DNA from 2 places in the Zoogloea sp. JDB1 genome. Region 2 is predicted to be linked to the other one. Evidence: riboswitches for the same ligand, from Rfam matches in the RefSeq annotation. Region 2 holds a riboswitch; the other holds the start of a gene.

Region 1 (9,079 bases), 2.8 Mb from region 2:
AACTGCAGCGCGCTGGCCAGGGCCGCCGCGGTGCCGGCCTGTTGCCCGTGGGTGGCCAGCGCCGAGGCGGTGGCGTTGGGGATGATGAAGCCGAGGCTGCTCACGAAGCAGAAGAAGGCGCCGACGAACCATGGCAGCGAGATCTGCCCGGTGAAGGCCAGCCCGGCGAGCAGCAGTCCGGTCAGCAGCGGCACCCACAGCGCGCGGCGCAGCAGCAGGGTTGCCGGGTAGCGCTTCAACAGATGGGCGTTGAGCTGGCTGGCGGCGATCAGGCCGAAGGCATTGGAGCCGAAGAACCAGCCATAGTCCTGCGGTGCGACGCCATACAGGTCGATGAGGACGAAGGGCGAGCCGGCGACGTAGGCGAACATGCCCGACATGGCCAGGCCGCCACCCAGCGCGTAACCGAGGAAGGCCCGGTTGGCGAGCAGGCGGCCGTAGTTGCTGAGCACCGTGCCAAGCTGCAGCGGTGGCTCGTGGCGGGTGTCGTGGCTTTCTGCCAGCCCCGCGCGGATGGCCAGCAGGCATGCCGCCCCGAACGCCGCCAGCACGACGAAGATGCTGCGCCAGTCGGCAAGTCCGAGCAGTGCGCCGCCGATCAGCGGGGCGAGGATGGGTGCCAGGCCCATCACAAGCATCAGCAGCGAGAAGGCCCGCGCGGAATCCCGCGCCGAGCAGCGATCGCGGACGATGGCGCTGGGGATGATGATGCCGGCGCAGCCGCCGAGGCCCTGCACGAAGCGCCAGCCAATCAAGGCCGGGATGCTCGTTGCGCAGGCGGCGCCGATTGCCGCCACGGTGTAGATGATGAGCCCGACGTAGAGCGGCTTCTTGCGGCCAAAGCGGTCGCTGAGGGGGCCGTAGAACAGCTGGCCGAGGGTCAGTCCGATGAAGAAGGCGGCCAGGGTCAGCTCGACGCTGCCCGGCTGCCCGCCCAGGCTGCGCTCGATCTGCGGGAAGCTGGGCAGGTACATGTCGATGGACAGCGGGCCGATGGCGGTCAGCACGCCGAGCAGGACCAACCAGGGCGGCAGACCGAGCCGGGAGTCAGAGGAATTGGATATTGTTGTCATGATGGGGGCCGCGGGTTGGGGATTGCAGTATGGGCGAGCAGCAGACTCCGTTCATGGCGCTGAGCGCATAGCCGCTATGCGGTGTGACCGATGATGGTCTTGGGAGGGTGGAGATCCTGAATGTCGTAATGCCGAATCACGATCCCGTGGCTTTCGGATTTGGCTCGGGAAGACTAAGATGCAGATCGTCCAGTCAGAATGACGGGATGAAGGGCAAACTCATCAAAAGATGAGGACGCAAAACTTCCGGCCTAAAGCGCGTCGGCGTGCCATGGCAGCGGGGTTGCCGGCACATCGAGCAGCCGTGTTCCAACGATCTGTTCGATGCTGTCGTCAGCGAGGCCCTGAAATAACCCAGGAGTCAGGGCCATGAAGATCGTTCTCCCGCACAGTCAAATCCAGGTATGTCGGCTTCCCATCGCCGCGGCGGTTGTCGCTTCGGCGCTTGTCAGCGGGTGTGGAGGCGGAGGTGGCTCGGAGGCGTCGGCGCCGCAAACGGCGGCTCCCCTGGCGTCCGCCAGTACGAGTCTCCAGATGGATCTGGCCGCGCTGCCGGCTGATATAGCGACAAAAACTGTTGAACCTGCGTTCTACCTTGCCCCCACGCCGATCGACGAGCCGAATGAGGCCGATCTGGCTGGCGATGGCGCTTCGACGCAGGTGTATCCCCATTACCAGTCTGTCCCGAGCGAACTTCGGGCCCTGTCCTCGCGAAATCTCACCCCGCAGGCAATAGCTGCATTTCGTCGCGTTCAGGCCAGTGGAATCCAGTACGTACAGGATGCGGCGGGCGTCGCTCCAATGGCCACCAGCAGCAGTGTCGTCACCTACTCGCCGGCGCAGATCCGTGCCGCGTACGGCATGCCGGCCTTGCCAACCGCCGGCAGCACGCTCACGGCGACACAAACTGCACAAATGGGGGCGGGACAGACGATCTACATCGTTGCGGCGTATCACGACCCGAACGTTGCTGCGGAACTCGCTGCTTTCAATGCCAAGTTCGCCCTCCCGGCCTGCACTAGCAAGGCGATTGCAACCAGTGCCAGTCTTCCACTCGCCACGGCCAGTTCCAGTGCTTGTGAGTTCTCCGTGGTCTATGCCAATACCAGTGGTGGCATGAATGGCACGCCGCCGGGCTATAACTCGAGCTGGGCGACCGAAATCGCCCTCGATGTGCAATGGGCCCACGCTACCGCCCCCATGGCGCGCATCGTTCTGATCGAAGCTCCGGATGCCACGACGAACAGCCTGCTTGCGGCGATCAAGCTCGCCAATGCGATGGGGCCCGGTGTCGTTTCGATGAGCTTCGGCTCCAAGGAAGGTAGCTGGACCGCTTCCGTCGATAGCGCTTTCAACGGCAGTAACATGACCTACTTGGCGGCTACCGGTGACTCCGGCGTGGGCGTATCCTGGCCCGCTGTCTCCACCAAGGTGCTGGCGGTAGGTGGCACGAGCCTGCGCTACAGCGGCAGCGGCGCGCGTAGTGAAGTGAGCTGGTCGGGCACGGGGGGAGGCACGAGTGCCTATATGGCGGTTCCCGGCTATCAGACCACCAGTGTGCCGGGTCTGGGCTCCGTCAGCCGGCGAACCGTCGCCGACGTGGCCTTCAATGCAGACCCGACTACCGGTCAATACGTCGCCATCCTGTCCCCCGGCAGTAGTACCGCCAGCTGGTTCAGTGCCGGCGGCACAAGTTTGGCCACGCCCCAGTGGGCAGGGCTGATTGCGGTGGCGAACGCGTCGCGTATCAGCGCGAGCAAATCCGTCCTCGGCCTCCCGCATTCGATTCTGTATACCCAGATTGCAACTGTTCCCGGCTCCTATGCCGCCTCGTTTGCCGATATCACTCAGGGCACCAACGGTAGTTGTGCGACCTGTGCAGCCCATACAGGCTATGACACCCTATCGGGGCTGGGAACGCCCAACGTTGGCAATCTGATTACCCAGCTCACGAGCACGACCAATCTGCCCAGTGCTCCGACTGTCACTCCGGCCAGTATTTCGGGTTCAGCGGGAACACCCTTGACGTTTACGGTGGCTGTCAATGCCGCCAATGCGGTCAGCTATGCGTTGAGTGGCGCTCCCAGCGGTATGAGCATCAGCACCAGTGGCGTCGTCAGCTGGGCCAGTCCTGTCGCAGGTTCTTATACGGTCACGGTGACGGCCACCGACAAGATCAGCGGCTTGAGCGGACAAGGGGCCTACACGATCACCATTGCCGCCAAGGCACCGCTCGTCACGGGCGGCACGATTTCCGGCAAGCCTAACGTGGCCCTGTCGTTCCCGCTCGTGGTCACCAGCCTCAACCCCGTGAGCTACAGTCTGAGCGGCGCGCCCACGGGCATGACGGTCAGCAGCAGCGGAATCGTCAGCTGGCTGAAACCCGTTGCTGGTAGTTACACCGTCATCGCGACGGTCAAGGATTCGAAGACTGGCCTGACAGGCCAGGCGAGCTACAGCATTCAGATCAGTTCGGCGGGGCCGCTCATTACCGCTACACCGATTACTGGCGTGGCTGGCAAGAAGCTCACTGGCTCCATTGCCTTCTCCGATCCTGGTGCCAGCAGTATCACCATCACCGTCTCCAATGCACCTCTCGGCATGCAGTTTTCTGTCAGTGGTCAGACGCTGCAGTATGTTTGGCTCTTCCCGCTTACCGGTAGCTATTCGCTGAGTTTGCGTGCCATTGACTCCGCTGGACTCAGTACCCAAGTCAGCATCCCGCTCACCGTAACCGCCAAGTAGGCGGAGACTTCGGAGGCAAGCCATGGGTCCCCTCAAAGTTGTCCTTGCAACAGGCCTCTTCGCTGCAGCCGCGGCACTCTACGCTGCGGACGCCCCTCCAACTCAGGTGGCTACTCCTCCGCATCAGCTCATTCCAGTTCCGCCACCGGCGAGTGTGCCTGCCGAGCAGGCTGGTACCGAGGCCGGGGCACGCAAGCCAGAGGCTGCCAGGGCGGTGATGGATCCGCGTCAGCACCGTGCCGGCAACTCCGCCAAGCGCTCATGTCGGCATACGGCATCATCCCGCTCCCACGGTGGTTCAAAGGCTGGAGCAACAAAATAGCGAAGGGAGTCTTGGCCAGTTGCCTGGAGCCCCGTCTTGTCGTGCTTGCCGTAGTCTAGGCCTTACGGCCTTTTCAGGCGGACTGTGAACCAGAAGGTGCTGCCTTCGCCCAGCGTGCTGCTCACGCCGGTTTCGCCGTCCATCAGGCGGGCCAGTTTGCGGTTGATGGCAAGGCCGAGGCCGGTGCCGCCGTGGCGGCGCGTGAAGGAGCCGTCGGCCTGTTCGAAGCTGAGGAAGATACGCTGCTGGTCCTCTGGCTTCACGCCGATACCGGAATCCTGCACCTCGAAGCGCAGCAGCAGGCCTCTGGCGTCTTCCCGTAGTACGCGCCCATGCACCGCGACAAAACCCTGCTCGGTGAACTTGGCGGCATTGCTGACGTAGTTGATCAGCATTTGGCTGATGCGCTGCGGGTCGCCCTTCAGCTGGGCGGGCAGGCCGGTGAGGTCCGCCGTGTAGTTCAGACCACGGGCACGCAGATCGGCGCCGGTGGCGTCTGCGACCCGGTGGGCGATGTCGTCGGTAGCGAACGGCTTCTCGTCTATCTGCATGCGTTCCGCGTCGAGCGCGGCGAGGTCGAGCAAGTCGTCGAGAATCTGGTGGAGGCCGCCAGCGGCCTTCAGGACTCGTTCCAGGCGGTCCCGCTGAGCGGCATCGTCGTTCTTGTCCCGCAGGATTCGAGTGAAGCCGAGGATGGCGTTGAGCGGCGTGTGGATCTCGTGGCTCAGGTTGGCCAGGAAGGTGCTCTTTGCCCGGTTGGCGCTTTCGGCCAGATCTTTGGCGCCCTGCAGTTCGGTAGTGCGCAGGCTGACCTGGGCTTCCAGGTGTTGGCGGTGCAGCTCCAGCTCGCTCAACATCTGGACCCTCTCGGTCTGATCCACGAACTGGATCAGCAGGTGCCTTTCGTTATTGAGGTGTACCGGCAGGATCAGGCAGTCGGCCCAGATCTCGCGACCGAAGGAGGTCATTATGTGGATCTGGCGCTGCTGGCGGGTGTCGGTCTGCAGCGCGCGCAGGCAGTCATCGTGGATGCCGCTGGCGTGCCAGGCATGGATGCTGTGGAAGCTCTGGGCCAGCAGTTGTTCCCGGCTGGTGCCGATCAGGCGGGCGTAGCTTTCGTTGGCCATCACGCAGGGGCCGGTGTCCCGATAGACGCCGATGGGTACCGGCGAGACCTGCAACACCGTATCGGTGACAGTAATGGCCTCGCGCAGGCCGTTTTCGGCGCGGCGGCGTTCGGCGACCTCGCCGATGAGGTGGGTGTTGGCGTCGGCCAGTTCGGCGGTGCGTTCGCGTACACGGGCTTCGAGCAGGCTGCGCTCCTCGGCCAGTTCGGCGAGAGCCTGGCGGCGCTGGCTGGCAATGCGCACCAGCGCGACGATCAGCAGACCTTGCAGTACCACGACGACGATGGCCGCGACGATCTGGCCGCGATGGAGTGCCCACAGGCTGGTTGGGGCGTCGATGATCTCGGCGCCTTCGGGCAGGGCGCTGGTCGGGATGTCGAAGCGTTGCAGCGTGGGGTAGTCGAATACATCGCGGGCCGGGGAGCTCATCGTCACCGGGATGTCCGATGCCTTGCGTCCGTTGAGGACCTGGCGCGCCAGGCGGGCGGCCTCGCGGCCCTGGTCGAGGCCGTTGAGCACGTGGCCGCCGAGCACGCCGGTGCCCAGATGAAAGTCCCAGAAAGTGTAGACCGGCACCGGACTGGCGGCGGCCACCAGGCGGCCGTTTTCCTCCGGTGTCAGTGCGCGCCCTTCGCCGCGATCGCTGGTCTGCCCGGCGAGGAAGACCAGCGCGTCCGATGGCAGGGACTGTAGGCGCTCGCGGATGGTCTGCATCGACGCATCCTTCAGCACACTGACCTGGAAGTGCGCCTTGTAGCGGGGCAGGATACTGCTCTCGGCTTCGCTGGCGCTGCGTGCGCTGCTCGGATCGCCGGTGGACAGGATAAAGACCAGCTGGCGCGTGGCCGGCTGGACCTTCAGCGCCAGCTCCACGGTGGCGCCGATGTCGATTTCCTCGTTTACGCCGGTGATGTTGCTGATGCCTTTCAGCGCCTCGGGGCGGAAGTGGTTGAAGCCGCAGAACACGATGGGCAGGTTGGGAAACAGGCGTTCCCGGTAGCGGATTGCGAAGTCGAAGGCGTCGTTGTCGGAGACGATCAGCAGGTCGTGCCGGTAGCCACGGTACTTGATCGCCATCGCGTCGGCGAGGAGGTCCATGCGGGCGGGGTCGGGGAAGCGGCGGGCGTCCAGGTATTCGACCGACAGCTCCACTTGGCGCGTGTCGTCGGCGAGTTCTTCGCGGATCCCTTTTTCGATCGCATCGCTCCACGCATAGCCAGGGTGGTAGGAGTTGAGGTACAGCACATGAGGTGGTGGCACCCCGTTTTCTGCCCAGGCCAGACTCTGTAGCAGGCAGAGGGCGATGCAGGCCAGCAGATACATGCTGCGGGCTAGCAGGGTGCTGCTGGCGGACGGATTCGACGAGGCGGGCATGACGGAGGCTGTTCTTGTTATGGAACAGGACTCTACGCCATTCCGTAGCGGAAGGTGCGGCCTAGGCCGCCACGTTCAGCCGAACTGACGGTCGAAGCGGCGCATGCCGGCGGCGAAGACGACGACGCCCAGCCCGGCCATCGCCAGTACCGAATCCCACAGCAGATCCATGCCGACGCCTTTCAGCAGGATGCCGTAAGCGGCGTCGAGGAAGTAGTGCAGTGGCGAGATCCAGGCCAGCCCGCGCATCCACGGGGGCATTGCCTCAATGGGCGTCCACGCGCCGGAGAGCAGCAGCATCGGCATCAGGATCACCACTGTCAGCATGCCCACCTGGGCCAGATTGCGGGCCACGGTGGCGGCCAGCAGGCCGAGGCCGGCGGTGGTGAACACGTAGAGGGCGGTGATCAGGAAAAAGGTGACGAGGCTGCCGCGCATCGGCAGCTGGAACAGCGGGCCGAGCACGCCGAACAGCGCGATGGCGCTGCCGGCGAGGATCACCAGGGTCATCGCCACGACCTTCGGGAAGAGGATCTGGAAGGACGTCAGCGGGGTGACCATCAGCTGCTCGATGGTGCCGCGCTCCTTCTCGCGGACCATCGCCGCGGCCGGCAGCAGGATCGAGAACAGGGTGACGACGGTGAGCAGCTCGGAGATGCCCATGAACCAGGCGTCGTTCTGGTTGGGGTTGTACCACACGCGGGTGTCGGCCTCGACCAGCGGGCCGGCGAAGCCGCCGGCCGCGGCCAGCCCTTCCCGCTGGGCGGCGGCTTCGAGGGCGTACTTGCCGACGATCTGCGCGCCGTAGCTGGAGGCGAGGAAGCCGAGTACCGAGTTGGAGGTGTCCACCTGCAGCTGTACCGACACCTGTTCGCCGCGCTGCAGGCGTTCCTGGAAGCGCGGTGGGATGTCGAGCACGGCCATCACGTCGCCGTCGTCGAGGCGGCGGATCGCCTGGCGGGCGTCGGCCACGCTGCCGGCGGGCTGGAAGTAGGGCGGCTGGAAGCGGCTCGCCAGCTCCCGCGAGGCGAAGCTGTAGTCGGTGTCGAGGGTGGCGATGGCGGCGTTCTTGAGCTGCATGCTGACCCCGGAGGCGGCCAGGTAGATGTCGCCGGTGAAGCTGTACAGGAAGAACACCATCAGGGCCACGTCGCGGAACAGTTGCAGCAGCTCCTTCTGCGTCATCACCCGCAGGCGGCGCAGGCCGGGCACCGACAGGAGTCCGCCGTTCATCATCTGTTTCATGATTTCGGCCTCTTGGTGAACAGCAGGTAGCCCAGTCCGAACAAGCCCACCGCGTAGGCGGCCAATACCAGTACCTCCAGCCATAGGGCGTGCCAGCTCACTGCCTTCAGGAAGCAGCCGACGACGATGTTGGTGTAGTACATCGGCGGCAGCGCGTGGGCCAGCATCGATGCCGCCGGCGACAGGGAAGGCAGTGGCAGCAGCACGCCGGAGTAGAGCACCGCCGGGATGATGCTGACGATGCTGGCGACGATCATCGCTGCCACCTGGGTCTGCACCAGCATCGAGATCACCAGCCCGATGCCGGTGGTGCAGATCACGTAGAGCACCGTGGCGAAGGCGAAGAACAGCGGGTCGCCCTTGAACGGCGCGCCGAACAGCCAGGTGGCGAGCAGCCACAGGAACATTGCGTTGGCGATGGAAATCGCCACGTAGGGCGCCAGCTTGCCGAGCAGGAATTCGCCCGGCGACACGGTGGACGAGTAGATGTTGAAGATCGAGCCGGACTCCTTCTCGCGCACCACGCCGACGGCGGTCAGGAAGGGGGGCGACAGCATCATGATCAGCATGATCAGCTTGGGTGCCAGCGACCAGATGCTTTTCACGCTCTGGTTGTACAGATAGCGCACCTCCAGCTTGACCGGCTGGACCCGCTGGCGCGCCTCGGCGAGCGGAATTCCGCGTACGCGGGACAGGGCGTGGGCCATGTTGTCGAGGCTCACTGCGCTGTTGATGGCCGCCACGTAGCCCATGCTGGTCTGGGTGCGTTCCGGGAAGGTGCCGTCGATCAGCACCTGCACCGGCGCCGGTTCGCCGCGGCCCAGGCGTTCGTCGAAGCGCGGCGGGATCACCAGCACCATGCGCACCTTGTTGTCGGCGAGCAGCGCGTCCACGCCATGTTCGTCGGCAGCGTAGCCCTGGAAGGCAAAGTAGCGCGACGAGATGAAGCGGTAGGCGTAGTCGCGGCTGGCGGCTGTCTTGTCGTAATCCACCACCGCGAAGGGCAGGTTTTCCACGTCCAGGGTCAGGCCGAAGCCGAACAGCAGCATCAGCATGGCTGGCACGACGAAGGCCAGCGCGAAGAACAGGCGGTCGCGGATGATCTCGCGCCATTCCTTCCAGGCCAGGGCAAGGATGCGTTGGCCGTTCATGGTGAGCTCCGTCCGGCGTCTTCCAGCGCGGTGATGCGCTGC
Region 2 (9,079 bases):
ACTCGATGAGGGACTGGCGGACCCGCTGGGTACGCGCAGCCTGGGCAGCCTCGTCGACAATCAGGGCCTTCATGACGTTGCCGATGGCACTCTGGTCGAAGATGCGTTTCTGATAGACGGAGTCCGCGTTTCCAAGGCGTGCAGCCCGTTCCTGATTCACCTTTTCGGTAGCTGCGGCCAAGTGCTGGTGCAGGCCGTCGATAGTGCCGCGCAGTCCGGTCAGCTGTTCCTTGACGAAGGGAATCAGGCTGCATGCGAACTTCAGGCCTTGATGGGTGGTGTTCAGCGTGTACAGATCCTGCAGCAGGCTGCTGATGTCCGAAAAAAGGGCGCCGCGTTTGTCGGTGAGGTGTTTGCCAAGGAATCCGACCTTATTGAACTGGGCCGACATCTCGGCGATGCGCTGCTGGATAGCGGCCAACTCCGTGGGGTTTTTTGCGACACGTTCAGACAGCAGCTCCAGCCGTTCATTGAGCATTGCAATCAAGCCGTCGGTGAATTGACGCAGTTGGATCAGCGAGGCGTTACCGGCCTTCCAGCGGGCAAACAGATCTTTTTCGATGTGGCGGCCAATGTGACGAGCCATCTCGAGGCGCGCGTTGCCCTTGACCTCGTAGAACTTACGCACGCCACCCATGGTGCGATAGGTGTCGTCGAAGACCTTGGCAAGCCGGCTATTCAGCACGTGGATCCAGTTGGTCTCCTCGACCGTCTTGTCGGCCTTGATGTCGGGCACCTGCGAGCTGACGATCTGCTTCCAGTATTCGCGAGGAGGCTTCCACGACGCGTTCTTGGCGTCGTCTTCAAGAATGCCGGTCTCTAGAGTCAGGTGGGCGTCGGTGAGAAGCAGGGATTGCTGGGTGTCGGGCTTGCGGGCCTCGAAACCCCAATCCTTTTCCACCGCTTCGTCGGCATAGCCTTCACCCTGCCGGAAGTTGTTGTACATCAGTTGGCGGGTGGCCTGTTCGGCAAAGCCGTAGGCGAGGAACTCCTTGATTTCCTGTTCGGGGACCACCACCCGCTTGATGCCGAAGGACAGGAAGAGCTTGGCCCGGGCTTTGCCGATATCTTCTTCGCTCTCGAAGTTCTTGATATCGTTCTCGCCCTTTTCCGCGCGCCCGAGGCCTTCCCATTCCTTGTTCATCGTCTTCTGGAAGATGAACTCACCGACGATCCGCGGCACTTCCGATTCCACTTCAAACGGTACGTTGTGCTCGTTGATGTTGTTGATTAGGTAGCAGCCGTTGAAATAGATCTCATGTTCGAGGCGCGAGCCGTCGAGCAGATGGGTCGGTTTGTATTTGCCGACCGCAAGCGCGTTGAGTTCCGACAGTGCGGCGTAACCATTCGCGTAGTAAGGGGAGAAACCGGCCACATCCTTGACGCGCTTGGAGTTCTTCTCGGGCAACATCGCGTAGATGAGGATGTTGTAGCGGTTTGCATCCGGGCACTTGTGGCGAATCTGGGCGACGGCATCCACGACAGAGCCGCTGCCAGTACCACCGGCCAGCCCGCACACGATGTGGATTACTGCGCCGGTGGTTCCGCTACCCGCCTCGAGTACGGAAAGGCGGTCCTCAAAGGTCTTCACGAAGCTGGCTGCGTTTTGGGCGAACACCAATCGACCGAGCTTGCGTCGCTGGGCAGCCCCTGCAGTGGTTGCCATGAAAACATCGAATACGCTGCGCGGCTCGATCCAGTCTTTCAAGCCGGGAAAGGAGTCCGGGTCGTCGAGTACCGGGCGGACACCGCTGGCCTTGTTGATGATGTATTGGCTGCGGGCCAGATCGATTTCCTTGCCGAGAACCTTCCATTCGTCCTTCTTTTGGAGTTCGTCTTCGGACGTGTCGATGTAAAGGAATTCGAAGCGTGCTTCCGATGGGCTCTTGCCCTGGGCATCCCTGCTGCGCTCAATGGTCTTGCGCAGATGGCGGATGACTTTACCCCCGGTGCCACCAAGGCCGACGATCAGGTGGTTGTTGCTCATGGGTTTCTTTCCTGTGGAATCAAGGCGGTGAGTGGGGCCCGCAGAGTCGGACCCGTACCCGGTCTGCTTATTGGTGAACCAGCTTGATCTTCAAGTACAGGCTGGTGTCGGGGGCCGTGGCTTTTTTGACGACATACGATGCCGTCTGCGTGCCGCCAGCACCGCCGCTTGTATCGTCGTCGGTGAAGGCAATGCCCTTGGAGGCATAGGAGTCACCCTTTGAAGCGTTGTCGGTGCAAGCGCTAGCATCGGTGAAATTGATGCCCTTGGATGCATAGTCGCGGCCGTCTGAGGGCTGTGGGCTCTTGTCTGGCGTGGCAGGCTGTGCGCAGCTTGCCCCCGCGATGAGCGGAGCCGCATCGGGAAGGCGGGTGACGACGTCCGGACGCATCTTCTTGATGCGCTCGGGCATTCCGGCCTGAATTTGGGTCTTGGAAACATGAACCAGCAGTTGTTCGATGCCGGGTTCCCGATCGAACTCGAACGCGCCCTGAGCGGGTAGAAAGACCACGCCCATGGCATTCACGAAGTTGTCGTGGCCAGGTTGGGGATAGATTTGCTTGACGTTGCCGCTGGGGTCTTCGTTGAAGATGGCAACATAAGAGGGGCGATTGACCTTGACCCCAAGCTGGAAGCGTTCCCCACTCTTGAACTTATGGCTGGACAGCACGTCACGGGTCGTGCCATCCGGATTTTTCAGGCGGATGAAGTAGCTAGCGCCAATATTCTGCGGCGTGGTCGGTTTCTTGTAGGCCACGTTCGTGGTGGTTTTCTTGGCGCTGTCCTGAGTGTTGGCAAGCGACGCCTTGTCCTTGTTTTTCGAGTCAGTGGACACGGCAACGACGGAGTCGTCTTCGCCGAAAAAGAGGGATTTGGCGCTATAGCTCTCCTGAGCGCAGGCGCTGCCGGCCAGCAACATCAGGAACAGGGCACGATGGGAAGATCGCATGGTGCTGGACTCTCCGAAAAAAGAAAGGTTATTGGTCCGCTGGCTCGCAAAGTCGAGCACTTAGTCATAGATGCTGCTGACATCCCCTACCGGAAGGGGGGGGTTGAGACGTGGCAGTTGCTGGATCGGTACGGGACCGTTCCATTTGGGCGGTGGCGGAATCCGGGCCACTTTTTCATAGGTGAACTGCCTGGCCGCGCTGAAGGCGGGTTCCAGATGACCGCCGTACTGTTCCAGGTAATCGAAGAAGGCCTGGGTGAAGAAGGAGCCGTGGAGCTTCTTGCCCGGTGTGACCGGGCTGTCGAAGCTGCCGCCCGCCGACGGGCCCCAGGACTCCTGGCCATCGCTGGTGGCGGTGATGATGGTGTAACGGTTGATGTCATACGCCTGGCCTGTCGAGGCCGGCTTGCGTTCCGGGGTCTTCGGCGACGGAGAGGCGCCGTCGTTGGCCAGGAAAATGCCTTTCGAGCTGTAGGCTTCGCCGCTCCAAGCGGCTATGGAAATGCCGGCGCGTTCGGGAAAACCGTTGTTGGTCTTCAGGATGTAGGCCCGGGATTCGTTCGGGATGTCCTTCAGGATATCGCCGCTGTAGCAGGTATCGATAATGACGCGGGTTTGCCGCGTCGGCAGCTGGGCCAGTTCCTGCACTTTCGTGTCTGGCACCGAGGTGTCGTGCACCTTGAGCCTGTAAGCCGTCTCGTTGTTGCCGGAAAAGTTAGGGTCTCCGCTGTCGTAGGCAACGATGGACATCTTGCGGGCGTCTTTTATCCGCCCCGATGGGATCGGTTGGTCGCCGTGGCTGGAAACGTAGATCAGCAGGCTGTCGTTAGGCGAGAGTTGTTGCTTGAGGCGCTCGATGGCGGTTTCGATATTGGCCTTGGTCGCCTGCGGGCCGAAGAGTGCGGTGGTCTGGTAGCCCGCTCTTTCGGCTTCGGTCTTTACGCGTCGTGCATCGTCTTCGCCCAGGATTTCCCGCAACTGTTTGTCGCGAAAGGTGTTGATGCCGACGATGAAGGCACGTTTGACGCCCTTGGCGCTGGCATTGCGGTTGTTCTTGGCGAACTGGGCCAGCGCACGGCGCGCATCGGCTTCCCAGCGCTTCTCCTGGATGTTTTCCGGATAGAACGGCGAGGTGGACTTCAGCCCGACGATCGACTGCACGATCACGAAGGCGCGATCCACTTCGTCTTCGTCCCGATAGTTGCCGGTCAGGCGAATGCGCCCGACGTTGTCCCGAACAACCTGGGCGTTTGGCAAGCCGTTCTTCTTAAATTCGCCACGAATCCGTTCGACGAAGCTTTCGGGAACGCTATAGCCCTGGTAGGCGTTTTCAAATCCGGCAAGCTGGTTGGCCGCACAGGCACTCAGCAGCAGCGGGGCCAGCAAAATCAGGATGCGATGGAATGACTTGAAGGGCATGTTGAGCGTCGGGCGGGTTGGATGCAGGCGTGGGCAGCCGGCGTGGCTGCCCGCGGCGCCTCGGCGTGGCCTTACTTGACGGTCACGGTTTCCTTGAGGGTGGAGGCGGGTTTGCCGCCCGCGCTCACGCTGAATTCGAAGCGGTACTGGGTTCCCGCCTTGGCATCCGAAGGAATCGGCAGGTGGGCCGTGTCTTTGTGCTCGCCGGGTTCGACGGTGCGTTCTTCCGATCCCTTGCCGGTAAAGGTCAGCGGTGTTTCCTGGCCATCAACGATGGCGAACAGTTTGCGCTCCAGGGTGACGGGGGTTTCCGCGCCGTTGGGTGTCAGCACGATGAAGGTGCTGGCGATATCCAGGGTCGTGCCGGCCTGCACGCTGGTGGGCATTTCCAGCTTGGTGGCCTGTGCCTTGATGCCTTCGCTGGACTTGTACTTGGTGTCCTTCTTGACCTGGGCGTAGGACTTGGTCCGTTCAATCTTGGATTCGGGGATCCAGCTGGGATTCTTCTTGTAGCACGTGTCGATGGCCGTGAAGTATGCCGTCGCAAAACCGGCGGCTCCTCCGACGACTGCACCGATGGCGGCGTTCTTGAGAGCATCCTTCTTGTTCTTGGAAAAGAGGGCCGTTCCCAGACCAGCGGCTGCACCGAGACCTGCGCCCTTGGCGGTCAGTGCGATCTGCTCTTGTTTTACACAGGCATCCAGGTCGTTGTTGGCCGATTCCTGGGCATGCGCTACTGACGACAAAAGCATCAGCGTTGCGATCGTGGGAACAGCAATCTTCCGGGTGAGGTTCGCGTTAAGAGTTTGCATGACGTTTGTTTTCCAATTGTTCTGAACGACTGTCGTTGGTTGATGAGAATGCGTTGTTCCAATTAATGGACGAAAAGAAAACGCGATGCGGTGCGTTAAAAGGTAGGGCACACGTGCGTGATCGATTCATTTCGGTCAGCGGAATTCAGGCTGGTCGAAATGATAGAAATGAAAGTATTAAGAGGTGTGCCGTTGTCTTTCTTTTCCATATTGATCTACGAAACCGTAATGTTTCTCAAAGGAAAAGCGCAACCAACTATGACGATCTGAGAGAACTGGGGGGCAACCCGGCTGCCCTGAGGAAAATCAGGGCCCGTGGCTTTGCGTCCTACAGTTGCCTGCAGTTTGCCTTTGAACAAAAAAAGCATATCACATAAAACGTGAAATACGTATGAATGTATTGATTCTGCGAGTTGATTCCCCATTTTTTATATTGCGAATCTTTTTGGGATTTGGTAGAAAAATTTGTATATGAAAAAATACTTCTAGATTTGTTGAGTAATTCATTTTTTTGTTGTGGTGACGGTTCAGGTCAAGGGCTTGTGCCGAGAATTTCTCGGTGGTTGGCTTGTTGTAAGCCCCAGGTTATCCCCTCTTGCCCGAGCTTCAGACTGAATCGGGCTTTCACCGATGCGGCAGCGACGCCACGATCCGGCTCTGCGGCTGCGTTGGTAGGCGGGTGAGGACATCCTTCAGATAGGCAAAGGGCTCATGCCCATGCAGACGCGCCGACTGGATCAGGCTCACGCGCTCCGACGGCGAGGGCTGCGTGGACGAATGCCTTGGGTCCAGTTCGGGCGACTGGTCGAGCGCTACCTCCCGCAGGCACGGGGGCTCCATCCGTACCCGCATCAACGCTTTGCATCATGACTCAAGGCAGGAGCCGTATGCGGTAGTGCCGCATGTACGGATCTGTGCGGGGGACGTGGAGTAATCTCCGTCACTACCGCGACCTCCAAGGTGGCAAATAGTTGTGGAGAATCCTCTGCGGGCAACCAGCCTTCATCACAAACGAAAACCATTTCAGTGCTGCACAGACAGTACCCGCTTGAGCACTGCTTGCATGCGTCGCAGCACCGCTTCCGGGCAAGGGACGCGGGTCTTGGCGTTTTCCCCAGCCAGGTAGGTTTGCAGGGTTCTCTTGGCGAGCGGACGGGCCTGCCGGGCGTTGAAACGGTGGAGCACTTCGATGATCGTCAGCCCGCTCGCCTTAACGAGGCCAACCAGTTCCCGGTTGTGGTGATAGGGGTCCATCTCGGTCATTGCTGGGCGAGCATCGTGATCAGGTTACAGGAGCACCAGCTATCTCTAGTCACGAAAATCTGCGGCTTGGCCGAGGCCGTGTCACGCATGATCCCGATGCCATTAGAGAACTGAGCGAAGATCACGATTTTGGTGAAAGGGACGCGGAAAGACTTGGCTCTGCTGGCGAAGTACAGGTTCTTGTCGGTGGCGAAGCGTGCAATGTCCAACCTAGACGTGACGCATTGGAGCGCCCCCTGGATGACGCACTGTTCGGCCCGCTGGTGCTGCTCTTCGCACTCCTGATGCTGGCTCCGAAGCATCCCGGCCGGGCGACCGCAATAGCTGCAATTTCCCATGGTTCTTCCTATGCGGCGTTGGCCCGACCGAAGCGCTCGGCTGCGTGGATGATGGAGCGCGCCCAGGGCCGGTGCGTTGCCGGTTCGCACATTGATTGATGAAGCTTGAAGACGCCGGGGGCGGCCGGATCGAGGATGCGTAGTGCAGCGTCGAGGTCGCGTTCATCAACCTTGTAGCAGTCCTCGATGAGATGCACTTGTGTGGGGTGGATCGCCGTCTTGCCGATGAGGCCGTGGTTGAGGTCCTGCGCGATCTCGCGCTTGAGCGTCGCCACATCATCGATGTGCTCGAACACCGGAGCGGTCAGGGCGAAGCCTGAGGGGATGAAGATGGTCGCCAGCCGCGAGATTACCTGTCCGATGGGGGTGTCATAGATGGTTCGTCCACGCGGCCGGCGCATGCGCAGTAGGGCCAGCAGGTCGTTGCCGCCGATACGCAGGGCCGCAATGCGCGAGCGCACGTCTTCGCGCTCCAGCACTTGCAGAAGGGCATGCATGTCCTGATCGCTGAAAGCTTCGCGGGTCTCGATAGTCGGCATCAGCGCGAGCGAGCGCCCGCTGGGCGTATCGAGCGCCCCAAGGTAGCGTTCCAGACTCTCCGCGTGGATCTTAGGCAGGACCAGTCCCGCCGTCCGTTCGATGCCCGGCAGGGCCAAGACGTTAGCCGTAAGTTCAGAGTTGCGGACCCGCACGAACACCGCCCGTCTGCCGTTGTCCGAGAGCAATGGTAGGGCTGCGGCGAGGTTGTCGAGGGCGCCGGGAAGGTCGTGTTCTGCTACCGCGTCCTCAGTGCAGAAGATGACTGTCCTCACCTCACGCAGCCTGTCGCCGGCGGCAATTGCCTTGAGTTCGGGGTGGGTCGCGGGCACGTAGAGTGCTGCGCCGAGTTGGGTCGCTTCAAGCATCGAGAGCTCTCCTGATGATGGACAAGGCTTTGAGGGGGAGCCCCGGCCGAACGTGGATAGGCACGCTCTTCTCTTTGGCAAGGGCCACCAGATGCGCAACGTCCTCGGCCCGCGCGTCGCGCACCACCAGAAGCTTGGGGTGGCGGCGCAGCAGTACTCGCGTCGCTTCGCCAATGCCGGGCTTGATGAGGTTGCGGTCGGTGATCCCATAGCGCTTCATCTCGTTGCGCAGAAATGCCTCGGCCTGTGCCGTGTGGCGGGGCTTACGCGTTACGCTCGGGAGCTTTAGGTCGGCATCTTTTAGGGTCCGGGCGATGCCCACGATTTCATCCACGAACCACGTCGAGAGGTCGTGGTCTTTGAATTCATCGAAATACACACAGCCGTGAAAGTCCCTCGGCCCGATCTGCTCGTTGAGGATCGAGCGGGAGACGAGGCCCGAGATCGTGGCGTTGAGGATGGACGAGGGGATCAGGTAGTCCGCAGCAGTGGCCGCACAGTGTGCCTTGCCGGCGAGATCCGATAGCACGTAGAGGTCCGGCTTGATCCGTGTGTTGTGCGAGGCGTTGTAGGCGTCCACCGCCTTGATCAACTCTTCCGTGATGACGCCCTTACCGGTCCAGCCGTCGATGAACACGATGGACTCGGGGCGTGCGCCACGCGCAATGATGGCGTCGAGAGCGTTGGCGTCGATGCCGCGGTCACGGATGATTGAGACTGAGTAGTGGCGAACGTCCTTTCCGGTCAGGTTGCGCAACAGGTGCGTGAGGATGGTCCCCACGGGGGTGCCGGCGCGGGCGAGGGAAACGATGGTCGGGTGCTCGGTTGTGCGCAGGAGGATCAGCTTGGCGAGCACCATGCAGTCATGGGCCATCCGCTCCCGGTTCTGCTCATGGGCGCGGTAGAAGAGTGCCCGGTATTGTTTGGAAGGGAGCTTCTCGGGCGTGAGCATCTCGCTATAGTGGCGTTGCCCCGATTGGATCAGCTTTTCCTTCTCGAACAGGTCATGAACCAGTTGGACCGAGATCGGCTTCAACAGGAACTCCACATCGGAGGGGCGGTAGCTTCCGTGGAACATCATCGTGCACCTCCAAGGCGTTGGCGGGCGATCTGGCTCCCGTTCGGGGTGATGAGGTAGTCGCAGGCCTGCATAAAGGGGATATCCACCAGACTGTCCCCAGCGCCGAAAGTGACGACCAGGGGGTAGGCCTGCCGATAGCGCTCCTGCAAGCGGGCGACCGCTGGCCACTTGTCCAGCCACATCGGCAGCAAGGCCAGGTTGTTGCCGTTGTGATGGATGCGGATTTCTTCGAGCCCGTTTTTGCTCTGGGTGACGAGCCGATGCTGGCAATACTCGGCAAGGCTGTCGATGACTGCTAGATCGTGCGTGCGGGACTTGGCGACCA

Evidence for each region. Region 2 has a riboswitch for cyclic di-GMP ahead of AC1PPK_RS19135 (hypothetical protein). Riboswitches for the same ligand answer to the same signal wherever they lie in the genome.
Region 1: linked by a shared signal. The riboswitch ahead of AC1PPK_RS06180 (S53 family peptidase) and the one ahead of AC1PPK_RS19135 (hypothetical protein) in region 2 are both predicted to bind cyclic di-GMP.

The regions. Positions count from the first base shown of each region.
Region 1 covers NZ_CM161496.1:1,405,798-1,414,876, forward strand. Annotated here, with positions in the region: gene AC1PPK_RS06175 (Bcr/CflA family multidrug efflux MFS transporter) at 1-1,073, opposite strand, end outside; cyclic di-GMP riboswitch class I at 1,276-1,364, shown strand; gene AC1PPK_RS06180 (S53 family peptidase) at 1,443-3,818, shown strand; gene AC1PPK_RS06185 (ABC transporter substrate binding protein) at 4,203-6,641, opposite strand; gene AC1PPK_RS06190 (ABC transporter permease) at 6,717-7,886, opposite strand; gene AC1PPK_RS06195 (ABC transporter permease) at 7,883-9,037, opposite strand; gene AC1PPK_RS06200 (ATP-binding cassette domain-containing protein) at 9,034-9,079, opposite strand, start outside.
Region 2 covers NZ_CM161496.1:4,244,159-4,253,237, reverse strand. Annotated here, with positions in the region: gene AC1PPK_RS19150 (tubulin-like doman-containing protein) at 1-1,987, opposite strand, end outside; gene AC1PPK_RS19145 (DUF4384 domain-containing protein) at 2,055-2,936, opposite strand; gene AC1PPK_RS19140 (caspase family protein) at 2,997-4,355, opposite strand; gene AC1PPK_RS19135 (hypothetical protein) at 4,427-5,107, opposite strand; cyclic di-GMP riboswitch class I at 5,446-5,527, opposite strand; partial or broken gene AC1PPK_RS19130 (transposase domain-containing protein) at 5,792-5,914, opposite strand; gene AC1PPK_RS19125 (hypothetical protein) at 6,191-6,430, opposite strand; gene AC1PPK_RS19120 (hypothetical protein) at 6,427-6,768, opposite strand; gene AC1PPK_RS19115 (HpcH/HpaI aldolase/citrate lyase family protein) at 6,777-7,673, opposite strand; gene AC1PPK_RS19110 (cysteine protease StiP family protein) at 7,666-8,754, opposite strand; gene AC1PPK_RS19105 (hypothetical protein) at 8,751-9,079, opposite strand, start outside.